One region of the Limnobacter sp. SAORIC-690 genome, then DNA from elsewhere that is predicted to be linked to it. Evidence: riboswitches for the same ligand, from Rfam matches in the RefSeq annotation. Region 1 holds a riboswitch; the other holds the start of a gene.

Region 1 (7,248 bases):
GGAACTTGTACTTGCCGCTCAACTTGCCAAAAGCAATGACTGAGCCTGAGAAGGTAATTGCACCCACAAAGGTACCAATGAACAGCTCGATTTTGTTACCCAGTGGAATGTCGAAATTGCCCTTGGCGGTGATACCAAATGCGTCGGGCTCGGCTACAGCAGCGATCGCAATGGCCACAGCAGCCAAACCAATCATGCTGTGCATGAAAGCCACCAGCTCAGGCATCTTCGTCATTTCGACACGCTTGGCCATGACGGTGCCCAAACCACCGCCCACCACCAAACCAGCCAGCACCCAGCCCAAACCGGTTACGGCCGATTGCCCAGCAATTTCAGCCAGCTTGAAGATAAGGCCGATTGTAGTGGCAATGGCAATTGCCATACCCACCATACCGAAGGTGTTCCCCAAACGCGAAGTTGTGGGGTGTGAAAGGCCCTTGAGAGCCTGAATGAAACAGATTGACGCCACCAGGTACAACAGCGTCACTGCGTTGAAACTCAATTCCATAAATTTCTCCAGATCGCTGTTGGTTTATTTGTTCTTTTTCTTGAACATTTCAAGCATGCGACGGGTGACCAAAAAGCCACCAAACACATTCACGGCGGCCAAGGCCACAGCCAGCACACCCATGAATTTGCCCAAAGGCGTTACAGTCAGCGCAGCTGCCAGCATGGCACCCACAATCACGATTGCTGAAATAGCGTTGGTCACCGCCATCAAGGGGGTGTGCAGCGCGGGGGTTACGTTCCAAACCACGTGGTAACCCACGTAAATGGCCAGTACAAAAATAATCAGGTTGACCACGGTGGGGCTAATTGCGTCCATGTTGGCTCCTTCCTTAAGCGTTTTTGCGTTTGAGTTCGCCGCCGGTGCACATCAGGCACGCAGCAACAATGTCGTCTTCCATGTCGATCTTGAAGGCGCCTTCCTTGTCGAAAACCAGCTTCAGGAAATCGATCACGTTGCGGGCATAGAGTGCGGATGCATCTGCGGCCACCATGGCGGCCAGGTTTGCATAACCCACTATTTTTACGCCGTTGACGTCGACAATTTCGTTCAGTTTGGACAAGGGACAATTGCCGCCCTGCTCCACCGCCAGGTCGATGACCACAGAACCGGGCTTCATTGCACGCACGGTTTCTTCATGCAGCAATGTGGGCGCCTTGCGGCCGGGGATCAAGGCCGTGGTAATCACGATGTCGCTTTTGATCGCTTTGTCATGAACGGCAGCAGCTTGGCGCTTCATCCAGCTTTCAGGCATGGGGCGTGCATAGCCACCCACACCTTGGGCAATTTCACGTTCTTCGTCTGACTCAAAAGGTACATCAACAAATTTTGCACCCAACGATTCGACCTGCTCTTTCGTGGCAGGGCGTACGTCAGATGCCTCAATAACCGCACCCAAACGCTTGGCAGTTGCAATGGCTTGCAAGCCTGCAACACCCACACCGAGAATAAGAACGCGAGCAGCTTTTACGGTACCGGCAGCAGTCATCAACATGGGCATGAAGCGCTGGTAAACGTTGGCCGCAATCATCACCGCTTTGTAACCTGCAATGTTGGCTTGTGATGACAACACGTCCATGCTTTGCGCGCGCGTCGTGCGTGGCGCAGCTTCCAGTGCGAAGGCGGTTAAACCGGCCTTGTTCATGGCTTCCAGTGATGCATTGTCAAAGGGGTTCAGCATGCCAACCACTACCTGACCTGCACGGTAGGCCGACAATTCGTTTTCAGCGGGCGCGCGCACTTTGAGGATCATGTCGCAGTTGCTGATCACATCCATTGCGCGATCAACAATTGTTGCACCCACATCGCTGTAGGCCTGGTCGGTGATCGAGCTGGCAATACCTGCACCTGCTTGAACAAACACTTCGTGTTTTTGAGAAATGAGCTTCTTCACCGTTTCGGGTGTTGCGGCTACACGCGTTTCTCCGGACCTTGTCTCGGCCGGGATTCCGATTTTCATGGAACTTCTCCTTGTGGGAAAGCGCTTTTATTTGATGTTTAGGAACTGCAAATACACTGCTGGTGCGGACTATAGCACGGTAGTATCACTCAATCTAAGGGATAACCACAACCCGGTATCTGACAATAATTCTTGTCAAATAATAATTGAATCCGTTGAAATTGTGTTGATCCAGTGATCTAAGCATCAATTGGAGAATGGTGAGAAGCGCAGGGCTGCTTCTGAGTCAAAAATTCAGCGGCGAGCCTGCTCAATGTGCGCGCACACCAACTTGGCGGCCCCAATAAGGCGTGGACCATTGCGCACCAAAATATCATTGGGAACGGTATACACATGGTTGCGCTTTACAGCTGGCATCTGAGGCCAGCTGGCCCATTGCCTGACGAAACTTTGATGATCTCGCTCGGAGCCACTTGCTAGCAACACCTCTGGCTTGCGCTTCAGTACCCCTTCCACGCTCACTTGTGCAGCAAGGTTTGGCAAATCAACAAATATATTTCGGCCGCCACACAGCTCTATCACTTCTGACACAGCATGCTGCCCACCCAAAGTCATCAATGGCTGACTCCACACCTGATAAAACACCGGCACTATTGATCGACCGCCATACTCGGCTCGCAAAGACTTGAACTGCTGCAACCATTCTTCCACGCTGCGCGCGCTGGCCTGCTCGGTACCCAGCAACTTCGACAGCCGGCGCATGGTGCTGGCCACCTGCTCAATTTTTTTGGGCTCGCTGACAAATACTGGCACACCCGCTTTGCGAAGCTGTGCCACAACTTCCATTGAAATACCTGATTGCCACACCAACACCAAATCGGGTTTGCGGGCGAGAATTGATTCTGCACCGAGCATCCACGGGTTACCCAACTTGGGCAAAGTATTCACGCTTTCCGGAAAATTACTGGAACCATCCACAGCAACAACCTTGCTCATGCCACCCACGAAATCCACAATTTCCGTGAGGTGCGGTGCAAGCACCAGCACTCGCTGGGCTTGCTGTACACACACGGTTTGGTTTGTGTCGTCCTGGACGCAGGGTTCGCCTGCAAAAGCGAACCCCCAACTCAAGCAGCAAACAAACAAGCCAACAATAATTTGTCGCACTGAGTTCATCAGTTAAAAGTCAAACCTTGCGGTCAATTTCATGTTTCTTTCCGGGTCAGGGTACACACCCACCGGCGCAGGGTTCCCGAAGAAATTGAAATAGGCTTGAGAATAATAACTTCGATCAAACAAATTGTTGATTGACAGTGACACCTTGGCTTTACCGAAGGTTCGGTGAAAAGCCAAGTCAGCCACAGCAAAGCCAGGAATATGCCCAACGCCCTGAGGCGTAGTTAAGTCTCCACCAATTCGCTGATCGCTTTGTGCACTTAAGAGAAAATCAACCCGCGTGTCCTCCGAGAAGTCATAGTTCAAACCGACCTGAGCACGATGGCTTGGCACCAGAGGTACACGCACATTGTCCAAAGGCTCAGATTCAATCGACGCATCCAGATAAGTGTAAGCTGCGCGCAATTCTAGGTCGTTCGTCAAATCACTCACATGCTCGAGTTCAACACCCAGGCGCTCGCTTTTGTCCAAATTGACGTTTGCGATACCCAGAAAACCGCCAAAATCGAATGGTGCTGCAATGATTTCGTCTTTCAGTTTCGCAAAGAATAGCCGAACGGTTTGCCGATTACCCGGTGCAGTCCGGTTCACGCCAAACTCCACCTCTTTGGCACGCTGGGGATTGATGAACTTATCCGCGAACGGTCTTGAAAACGGCTCATTGTCATCAGCATTCGGCACCCGATAACTCTGCCCCAGTTTCGAGAACAAGGTGTAGGTATCGTTCAGTTTTTTAGAGACGCCAAACTCGAAGGCATTTAAATCCACATTCCTGGAAACAGTATCATCGGGCGAGGAAGTGTCTTCCCTGAACTGGTCAATACTCTCTACCCGAAAGCCCGCGTTCAAACGCAAAGTTTCGTTGACCAACACATCGTCTGTAACAAACAGTGCATTGGACTTCTGTGAAATATTGGCAAAAAACGCTGGGGGAAAAACACTGACCGTATCGTAGGTGGCGTCTTGGAGGTGAACCCCCACGGTAAGTTGATGCGCAAGCCCCAGCGCGTTGAAATCTCGACTCAAGCTCGCCATAATCTGGTCATCCAGTAAGGAACGCTCACCTGTAGCGCCACCCAGCCTGAATGTGTTGAGCTGGTCGTTGCGTGCCAGATTTAAGTCATATTCATACGACCCCAACTGTCCCTTGAAAAACAGGCTGGCTGAATCTCTTTGAATATTCGAAAAGTTATTGGGGTTGCTGTTGGGTGCTTGCCTAGGGTCATCTTTAAACTGTTGCAAGGTCAGCTGGTTTGGCAAACGCACTTCCGAGTTGTCATTTCCTAGCCGAAGACCTACTTGGTGTGCCCCGGTCAGATATCGAATGGTGCCGCCCACACTGTCAAACTTTTCACCGTTGTTACGGCGGTAATTGCGTGTATTGGATTGCTGATGATCAAGACTGAATGACCATGGCCCCACTCCCGCAGAGCCGCTAAAGCTGGATTCATTGTAACCATAGGAGCCTGTGCTAAGCAGCAAAGATCCTTCTGGTTTCGACTCAGCTTCTGGACTGCGGGTAGTAATACGAATAACACCCGCAGAAGCACCATCACCATAGGCCACCGAAGCTCCACCCCGAATGATCTCGATCTTCTCAATACTTTGAATCGGTACCGCAGAAATTCTCGCTGCAGCTTGTTCTTTAACACTGTAACGAACACCATCCACAATCACCGCCAAATTCGATGAAGCAGTTCCGCCGTAACCACGCAGGTCATAGGTCGCGTCTCGTGTGCCAGACAAGCCCTGACGGGTCGCTACAAAACCAAGCTTCTCGATGATTTCAGAAATGGTGGTGTAGCCTGATTTATCGATGTCTTCGCGCGTGATCAGGGTCACGGCAGGGGGTGCCAATTCATCGGATTCGAAGGTTTGATGGCTGTGAACCACAACCGCCGGCAAATTATTGCTGTCCAGCTTGGACAATTCGATTTTTTCTGCGTCTGTCAGTGCAAACGCTGGGCTGCACGCAATGGTGCATGCGAGGGAAATCCAAGTCTTCTTCATGATGCTCACACAAATATTCCGTACCCACCGTACAGATAGAAATACGCTGCGAGAAAAGAGAAATGGAGCAAAAGACCGGACAAAGGCAAACCACGACGCTGCAGTTGATGAAGCAACACGGTTTGAAATTTCGACACTAGCCGCCTGCGCACTGCCTCCCCGCAGCACCAGTCGCTCGCCTGAATGGGACAGGCTGAACGGTCAAGGCCGGTATCCGGGCTTGTAAGTTTTGATGTGTCGCCTTCCCAGTTGCTGCATTTAGAGCAGCTTTACTACCAGTGGCAAAATGACACACCCGCACTTACTTACCGTTGCGGGGGCAGCGCAGGCTTGAACCTGCTTCCCGTTTAACTGCGCTCAAAAAATGAGCACAAGCACCTTAACCCTGCTATTCTAACGTGTTTTTTAACTCCCAACCCTCGGCGCACCCTGTTTAAGTAGTGCGATTGAAAGCCATGTCAGAAGTCTGGAAACCCAGCGTTACAGTAGCGGCCATTGTTGAACATCAGGGCAAATTCCTGATTGTGGAAGAACACACCACCGATGGCATCAAACTGAACCAACCCGCAGGCCACCTGGACCCAGGTGAAACGCCGCAGTTTGGTGCTGCCCGCGAGGCACTGGAAGAATCGGCCTGGGAAGTAAACCCTGTGGGGTTGTTGGGTATTTACATGAGCCGCTACACCAGCTCACGCACGCTGGAAGACGTCACTTACCTTCGCTTCGCATTTGCAGCCGAGGTGGTTAAACACCACACAGAGCGTGCCCTGGACGACGGCATTATTCGCACCCTGTGGATGACAGTTGAAGAACTGCGCGCCACGCAAGACCAACACCGCAGCCCCTTGGTGATGCGCTGTGTTGAGGACTTCCTGAACTGGAAAGCCGGCAAGCAACCCATCATGCCGCTTGAGCATGTTTACACACATCCCAGCGTACTTGCAGGGCCCATGCCCCCCGGCGTGTCGTAAGCATCATGGCAAAAACAGTAGTTATTGGCATGTCGGGCGGGGTTGATTCCTCAGTGTCGGCATGGCTGCTCAAACAGCAGGGTTACAACGTGATTGGTCTTTTCATGAAAAACTGGGAAGACGATGACGACTCGGAATATTGTTCCAGCCGGCAAGACTGGCTGGACGCTGCAAGTGTGGCTGACGTGGTGGGCGTGGACATTGAAGCGGTAAACTTCGCCAGCGAATACAAAGACCGGGTGTTCTCGGTGTTTCTCAGCGAGTACTCGGCAGGCCGCACCCCAAACCCGGACATTCTCTGCAACAGCGAGATCAAGTTCAAAGCTTTCCTGGATCATGCCTACAGCCTGGGCGCTGATTACATCGCAACCGGCCACTATGCCCGCGTGCGGGAAGTCAACGGTGAATTCCAGCTGCTGAAAGCGGTGGACCACAGCAAAGACCAATCGTATTTTCTGCACCGACTGAACCAAGCGCAGCTGAGTAAAACCCTGTTTCCGCTCGGTGAAATCCAGAAAACCGAAGTGCGGAAAATAGCGCTTGAACTGGGTTTGGCCAATGCCACCAAAAAAGACAGCACTGGCATTTGCTTCATTGGCGAGCGGCCTTTCCGTGAGTTTTTAAATCGGTATTTGCCCACTGCACCAGGCCCCATTTTGAATGACGAGGGCCATCAAATTGGCGAACACGTGGGGCTGAGCTTCTACACACTAGGCCAGCGCAAAGGCATCGGTATTGGTGGCCAGAAAGAAGGCAACGGCGAACCCTGGTTTGTGGCCCGTAAGGATCTGAAAAACAACACGCTGTATGTGGTGCAAGGCCATGACCACCCTTGGTTGCACCAGAAAGTGCTGACAGCCGAACAGGCCCATTACATTTCAGGCCAGGCGCCTTCAGAAACACACATGGCTTGCAAGGCGCGCTATCGCCAGGAAGACTCGGCTTGTGACTTCCAATTGACCAATCAAGGCTTCGAGTTGAACTTCATGGAAAGCCAGTTTGCAGTGACACCCGGGCAAAGCGCAGTGCTTTACCAGGGTGATGTGTGCCTGGGTGGCGGAGTTATTGCCAGTTACTGAGGTTTGGTGTCCTCAAAGCTTGGGCGACAGGCAAGGCGTTCGGAATATTCATTCAATTCCGGATACAACTCGCGCCATTTCAGTTCAGGCATGCGGAAATCCAGG
Region 2 (7,248 bases), 670 kb from region 1:
CTTGCCATGCACATGGGTGCGCCCAAATGCACGCAAGGCCAGGCCAAATGCCGCAGTGCTTTTGCCTTTGCCATCGCCGGTGTTCACGATGATCAGGCCACGCCTTTCGCCTTCGGGCCGGTCGTAACGTTTTTCAGTGGGGGGCGTTTCAATTTGCATGGGGTTTTCTCTCGCAGTCAGGTTGGCAACACAAGCCAACGGTTGTTCACCTGGTGAATGGAAAGTCGATGATCAAAAACAGTTTGCAGGGCGTGGTGTGCCGTCGGCTCGTGACTGGGGCCGGCGTAGTGCAATTGGCCTGCTTGCAACACCAACAGGTCGTCGGCAAGCAAGGCCAGGGAAATTTCATGCAACACGGTCACCACCGTTCGTCCTTGGGCCACCAGGCTACGCACCAGCGCAATCCAGTCGGCCTGGTGCGGCGGGTCGAGGTTGGCCAAAGGTTCGTCCATCAACACAATGTCGGCCTGAACAGCCAACAGGCGCGCCAGCAGCACGCGCTGGCGTTCGCCCCCGGAAAGACTTCCAAACAAACGGCTGCGCCATTCCCACACACGGGTTTGTTCCATGGCCTGCTGCACAGCGGCGTGGTCGGCTGGGCCGGGCGGGCTTAACCAGGGCAAATGGGGAAAGCGGCCCAGCATGACGATGTCGTAGGTACTCAAGTCATCAGCAGCCTGATCGGCCCCGCCCTGGGCCAGCCAGGCCACAGTTTTGGCGCGTTCGCGGTGTGCATAGCTCTGCAAGTCTTTTCCATTCACCTTGACACGGCCTCGCTGCGTGGGAACAAGCCCAGCCAAGGCACGCAGAAAAGTGGATTTTCCCGCGCCGTTTGGGCCCACCACACAGGTCCAGCGGCCAGCCGCAATACGAGTATCAAGCTGGTGTATGACGGGGCACGCAAAGCGGCCCGAACCCAGTGAAACCGAAAGGCCTTTTACCTCGAATGCGGCAGTAGTCTGGTTCATGTTCATTACCCCGCCCTCCTGTGCATCAGCCACAGCAAATAGCCGCCACCCAGCGTGGCAGTCAACACGCCCACAGGAATTTCCTGAGGCGCAATCAAGCCACGGGCCAGAATATCGGCAGCCAGCAGCAACACCCCACCCATCAGGCTGGCCAACACCACCAACTGTGCATAGGTAGTGCGCACCGCAGCGCGCACCAAATGCGGTGCAGCCAAACCCACAAAGGCAATCAGGCCGGTGTGTGCAACGGCAGTACCGGTGGCCAAAGCGACCACAGCGATCAATGCCATGCGTGCGGGGCGCAAGGGCAAACCCAGACTTTGCGCGGTGTGTTCTCCCAAGGTAAGGGCATCCAGCGTGCGGGAAAAAGCCCAGGCCACAGCCAGGCACAACACGCCGGAAAGCAGCATGATTCCCAGCGATTGCCAACCCACAAAACCGGTAGAACCCAGAATGAACGCTTGCATGGCCTGCAAGGTTTGCGGAACCGCAATCGTGATTAATGATGTCAGCGCACCCAACACCATGCCAACCACCACACCTGCCAGCAGCAGGCGCAGTGTGTGTTGCACGCCTTTGGCCAACGTCAGGGTCAGCAGCACAGCGCCCACCGCACCCACAAAAGCAGCACCGGTTAGGCCCAGCCGCACCACCCACGCCTCGGCAAATGGCGACACGCCCAGTACAGCCAGCGACACTGCCACCGCCAAGGAAGCACCCGACGCGCTGCCCAACAAAAACGGATCGGCCAAGGGGTTGCGAAACAGACCTTGCGCAACCGCACCCGCCAGCCCAAGCAAGGCACCGGCGGCCCAGGCACAGTGTGCGGGGTGCACGAATGTCGAAAATTATTTGATGAGCCACCGGGTCACCCCACATGCGCCACACCGATTCAAGACCTGTGCTGCCCACACCCAAACCAATGGCGCACAACAACAGGCTTAAGGCCAACAACAAAACACCCAGCCACAGGCTTGCGCGTGTATTCATAAGGCACCACCTCGGCTTGTTGGAGTTACATTGCTGTGTTTCAGAATGCACTGCGCCAGCAGGCGGGCACCTTCGGCCATGCGGGGGCCGGGGCGCACAATGGCGTCCTCATCGTCACTGTTGAAAATGCAAATGCGTTGTTCGCGCACCGCAGGCAGGCGCTGCCAGCCGGGCCGCTCGGTCATGCCTTGCACATTGCGTTGCCCCACCATGATCAGGTCGGGGTTGGCACGCACCACAAATTCCGGGTTCAGCTTTGGAAACGGCCCCAGTTCAGCAGGCACCACATTGCCCACACCAAGGCGCTTGAGTGTTTGACCGATAAAAGATGATTCACCTGCGGCGTAGGGCGCCCGGTTCACTTCAAAATAAACGCGAATACCGCGCGCATGTTCCGGCAAAGAAGCTGCTGCGGCAGACACACCCGCATCCACATTGCGCCACACCTGCTCGGCCTTTGCCGGTGCAAATCCCAAGGCTTCGCCCACTTTGGCCATCACCACCTGCACCTGTTCATGTGTTTTTGGCTCAAGCATCAGCACTTTCAGGCCGAGTGCCTGCAACCTTTCGGCTGCACGTGTCGATTCTGCCATCAACACAAGGTCTGGCTTCAATGCAACAATCGCTTCAATATTCGGATCAATCCCGCCGCCTACACGGGGCAGTTGTTGAACCGATGCTGGCCAGTTGGAATATCGATCTACACCCACCAAGCGGCTACAGGCCCCCAATTCACATACACTTTCAGTGAGCGAAGGCAACAGGCTGACAATGCGCTGCGGTGCTGCGTGTGCAGCCCATGCCGACAATGCCAGCAGAAAAGCGATTGAATGCCGCACGCCAAATATTTTCATGCGGGTGCCCCTTTCACATACAGCGCCTGCCCGGCCACCATCAAGGTAAGCCGTTCACATGCATCGGCCATGGTTTGGTTCAAGCGCCCCAGTTCATCCACGTAATGGCGCACCTCCTTGCCCATGGGCACAACACCCAAACCAATTTCATTGCTCACCAACACCACCGGCCCTGGCAAGTTGTGCAGCGTGTGAACCAGTTGCTCGACCGTGTGGTGAAACCCTTGTGCAGGTGCAGGCGCACCGGGTGGTGGCATCAACCAGTTAACCAACCACAGGGTTAAACAATCCACGATCAGCAGGGTGTTGCTGGTGCTGTGCAATTTCAAGGCTGCAGGCAGGTACAGGCATTCCTCAACCGCCACCAAACGGGGCACGCGCTTTGCGCGGTCAAGCTGGTGCTGCTCAATGCGTTGCTGCATTTCATCGTCGCCAATATGGGCTGTGGCCACGAGTACAGCTTGCCGTTGTGGATCGGCCTCAAGCCATTGAATAGCCAGGTTTTCAGCGCGGCGCGATTTACCGCTGCGCTGGCCACCCAATATCAGTTCAGAACGGGCAAGCATGTGCATCAATCAGGTTTCACCCTTTAAAAAGACCAGTTGGCAGACACAAACAGGTTTCTGCCCGGTGTGGTAAAGCCATTGGCCAGTGAATAGGTTTTGTCGGTGATGTTGTTCAAACGGGCCGACACGGACAATTCCTGATTCACCTTGCGGCTTACACCGGCGTTAAGCAAACCATAACCACCCAGTTCAATGTTGGGGTCGCTGAAACGAATCGCCCTGTCTTCACGGTCACTGGCCAGTTTCAATTCTCCATAGTACCGCCAGGGGCCAGTTTCACGGCTCAAGTTTAAATTGAATACGTGGCGGGCAATTCGCACAATGCGCTTGTCATCGGGTTCGGTTCTGGGGTCGGTGTAATCATAGGAAGCTTTGACCAACAGTGTTTCAAACTGGCGATCTACCGCGAATGTGGCACCACGCAATGTTGCGCGGGCCGATTGCACATTGGTAGAAGGGGTGATGAAGCCTTGTACGCTGTTGTGATAAACCACCGCGCTTGCAACAATTGTTGGCGCAGCATACTTCAGGCCCACCTCTTTGGCACGACTGCGCTGAGGTTGTAATTCGGGGTTACCAAAACCCGGAAAGTACAGCTGGTTGAAGGTAGGCGCCTGAAAACTGCTGCCCGCACTGCCCACCAAACGCCATTGTGAATTCAGTTTGTAGCCAGCTGAAAAGGCATAGTTATTGAAACGCCCGAACTGGGAATTGTCGTCGCTTCGCAGCACCCCAAGCGCGTCCCACTGGTCGCGGTTCAATGCGTACGATGCCATGAACCCATCAATGGTACGGGCCTTCACGGGGTAGTTCGTGGTGCTGTCCACTTCTTCGCTGCGTTGCTCGGCCAACAGGGTAAGCACATCGCTGCCAAAGCCAATGTCGTTTTGCCAACTGTACTGGTCGCGCTTGGTGTTGAACCGTGCGACACCTGCGTCTGCGCCATCGGACAGGCGGCGATATTCAGTGACCGACTTGTCATCGGACTGCGCAACCAATATGGTGGACTTCCAACGAGGAGCCCACTTTGCCACCCATTGCAGGCTGGACTGGTTCACTTCTGGATTGGCTATTGCCTCGCTATTCATGGAATTCAAACCCAGCGGGTTGGGCGATGGCGTTCCGTCAAAACCATACCGGCCTTTGCTGTACAGCGATTGAAACTTCAACTGATGATCCGTATGTACGTCGGCCACCAAACTGAAATTCAGGCTGCTGGTTTCAAAACGATCTTCATCCGGATTCAAGCCGGTTGCCTCGGGCGTCTTGGCATCAATGCCGCTGCCTCGCTCATGCGAGAAGCCAAGGTTGTAGCCAAAAATACCGCTTTTACCACCGAAATGAGCGGCTCCCAGGCGCTGGCCATCGGTGCCCACACCCACACTGACAGAACGCCGGGGAACACCCGCTTGCCGCGTGATGATTTGAATCACACCGCCCACTGCATCTGGGCCATACAAGGCTGAAGCAGCACCACGCAAAATCTCGATGCGCTCGATGGATTCAAGCGGAATGGTTTCCAGCGAAAGGCTACCATTGGTTGCAGAACCCACACGCACGCCATCCACCAGCAAAATGATTTGTGTGGCCGATGCTCCTCTTAAAAGAATCCCCGTGTTAGAGCGGTAACTGCCGTTGGAAGACATTTGCACGCCCGGCTGTTGGGCCAGCAATTCGCGCAGCGACGTTTGCCCGGCGCGGCTTAGCGTGTCGCGATCAATCACCGTGACATCGGCCAACACATCCGTGACAGGCTGTTCGGTGCGGGTGGCGGTGACCACCACGGATTCGAAAGTTGGATTGGTTTGTGCAAATACAGGAGCGGCCGCAGCAATGGCGACCGGCGTGGCAAGCCATAGCTTTCCCAAGCGAATTGAGTTCATTGTAAGTTTGATTGACGAGTACCCTCACCGCCTTCCCCGACAGTGCATGGGACACAGTGTGCAAATTGCACACCCCGCTGTTGGCCGGTATCCGGGCTGGCAGACGAACCCTCATCACCTTCTCAGGCGTTTAAAACACCCAATGGTTTTTGATGAAAGCCAAGCACAAGACTTGTCTGCGTACCGTTGCGGGGGCAGCGCCAAAGGGCTTCCCGTTTAACTTCAGAACATGGACTGTTCCAAGAGCACCAACAGGCGCATTGTAACGCAGCAGCGCGAAAGCAATTGGGTTTTCTGTCGGTAGGGCCACGATTGATTTGCTTGTTATAAGTACCAATCGATGGTTAAACGTGGTCACTTCCACCCCTGCAACCACTGCGCTTCGTCTTGCAAATCCCGCCAGTGAATAATTTGCGTTCTGCCTGAATGCACAGCTTCCAGCTCAAAGAGTTCAATGGGCAAATCTTCGCTGGCAGGCTTGACCACGCTTCGAACCAGAAAATGTTTTTCCTTGTTCACGGGCTTTGCGGCGGTCCACTTGCTGAGCAGCAATTTCTTCGGGTTTAACTGGCGCATGGTTTAACTGCCTTGCGGCGACAGTTCAAGCTTGTTCAAATCAAAACCTTTGGCTTTCAGGCGTTGCAGCAGTGCATTGTATTTTGCTTTGTCCACTTGTTGCGTGCGGGCCAATACCCACAGGTATTCACGGCTGGGTTCGCTCACAGCCACCAACTGGTATTCCGGATCCAGGTCGATCACCCAGTATTTACCCCACACCATCGGCAACCAACTTAACCACGCAGGTGCAAAACGCACTTCCAGCTTGGGCGACTTTAAACCGCCAATTTGACGAGCTTGGCCCTCGCTTCATCCATGTCGCCGCTGGCCAGTTGGCAACGGTTCAATACTTTCACGGTGCCGTCATTTTGTAATGAATATTCGGCGCTGGTGTTGCGCACACATTGCTTCTGAAAACGGTTGGGGTATTTCGCGATTTCAAACCAGGTGCCCATGTAACGGGGAACATCCAGCGATTGAATGGTTTGCAGAGGTGGCGCAGTTTCAGCAGCAAAGGTAGGGAATACAGCACTGATCGAAATCAAAAAAGAAAGCACCAATTTCATCGCGAACCCCAGGATTAAATGATTGGAAAGTTTGGCACATTATTCAGTGCATTTACGAAAAACCAGGAAGTTACGACATACTCAAAATTGACTGACCATGCTGAGTTTCCTGCACAGGTGTACGACCAAAGTACCGCTTGAATTCCCGACTGAATTGTGACGGGCTCTCGTAGCCCACCATGGCCGACACCTGGGATGCATTCACACCTTTCCTGATCATCAATAGCCGAGCCTGATGAAGCCGGATCGCCTTGATGTACTGAATTGGTGTACTGGAGGTGACCGACTTGAAATGCACGTGAAATGTCGGAATGCTCATATTGGCCTCTTTGGCCAAGGTAGCCACATCGAGTGCACGATGGTAATTTGAATGAATCAGTTTCAATACTTTTGCCACCCTCGACAAATAATGGTCAGAGGAGAAAGCAAGACGCAAACTTCGGCCTTGCTCGCCCGTTAAAACCCGGTAGGTGATTTCCTTGATGATCGAAGGACCCAGAATCGTTGAATCATTCGGGGACTCCAGTATTTCAAGTAACCTGAAGACAGCATCATCAAGCTTGGCATCCACGCGGGAAGCGAACAACGGCGGGAGCTCTTCACCTTGGTCTAAAACAGACTCTTTCAGGTTTAGCATGAGTTCTGCCGCCAATGCAAAATCCACTCGAATGATCAAACCCAGAAGTGGCTCTTCAGCGGTGGCTTGGGTTTCAACTTCAAAGGGAAGGGGGACTGACACCACCAAATAGTGGTTGGCATCGTAGGTGTAAATTTTTCCGTCATGAAATCCACGTTTTGTGCCTTGGACGACAATCACAATACTTGGCTCGTAGAGGGCCGGCATTCTGGCCAATGCGCCGTTG

The links. A riboswitch is a leader RNA that binds a small molecule or an ion and turns the genes downstream of it on or off. The one in region 1 is predicted to bind cobalamin.
Region 2: it holds a riboswitch for cobalamin, as region 1 does, so the genes downstream of both, BSZ31_RS04025 (TonB-dependent receptor domain-containing protein) here and BSZ31_RS07255 (TonB-dependent receptor) in region 1, are expected to answer to the same signal.

Annotation. Positions count from the first base shown of each region.
Region 1 covers NZ_MQVZ01000001.1:1,514,792-1,522,039, reverse strand. Annotated here, with positions in the region: gene BSZ31_RS07275 (NAD(P)(+) transhydrogenase (Re/Si-specific) subunit beta) at 1-508, opposite strand, end outside; gene BSZ31_RS07270 (NAD(P) transhydrogenase subunit alpha) at 533-826, opposite strand; gene BSZ31_RS07265 (Re/Si-specific NAD(P)(+) transhydrogenase subunit alpha) at 840-1,967, opposite strand; gene BSZ31_RS07260 (cobalamin-binding protein) at 2,202-3,083, opposite strand; gene BSZ31_RS07255 (TonB-dependent receptor) at 3,087-5,093, opposite strand; cobalamin riboswitch at 5,281-5,490, opposite strand; gene BSZ31_RS07250 (NUDIX hydrolase) at 5,549-6,064, shown strand; gene mnmA (tRNA 2-thiouridine(34) synthase MnmA) at 6,070-7,143, shown strand; gene BSZ31_RS07240 (glutathione S-transferase C-terminal domain-containing protein) at 7,137-7,248, opposite strand, start outside.
Region 2 covers NZ_MQVZ01000001.1:849,307-856,554, forward strand. Annotated here, with positions in the region: gene cobO (cob(I)yrinic acid a,c-diamide adenosyltransferase) at 1-159, opposite strand, end outside; gene BSZ31_RS04005 (ABC transporter ATP-binding protein) at 177-968, opposite strand; partial or broken gene BSZ31_RS04010 (FecCD family ABC transporter permease) at 974-1,958, opposite strand; gene BSZ31_RS04015 (ABC transporter substrate-binding protein) at 1,955-2,812, opposite strand; gene BSZ31_RS04020 (bifunctional adenosylcobinamide kinase/adenosylcobinamide-phosphate guanylyltransferase) at 2,809-3,378, opposite strand; gene BSZ31_RS04025 (TonB-dependent receptor domain-containing protein) at 3,402-5,261, opposite strand; cobalamin riboswitch at 5,326-5,529, opposite strand; gene BSZ31_RS04030 (TIGR02450 family Trp-rich protein) at 5,616-5,837, opposite strand; partial or broken gene BSZ31_RS04035 (lipocalin family protein) at 5,841-6,385, opposite strand; gene BSZ31_RS04040 (AraC family transcriptional regulator) at 6,456-7,248, opposite strand, start outside.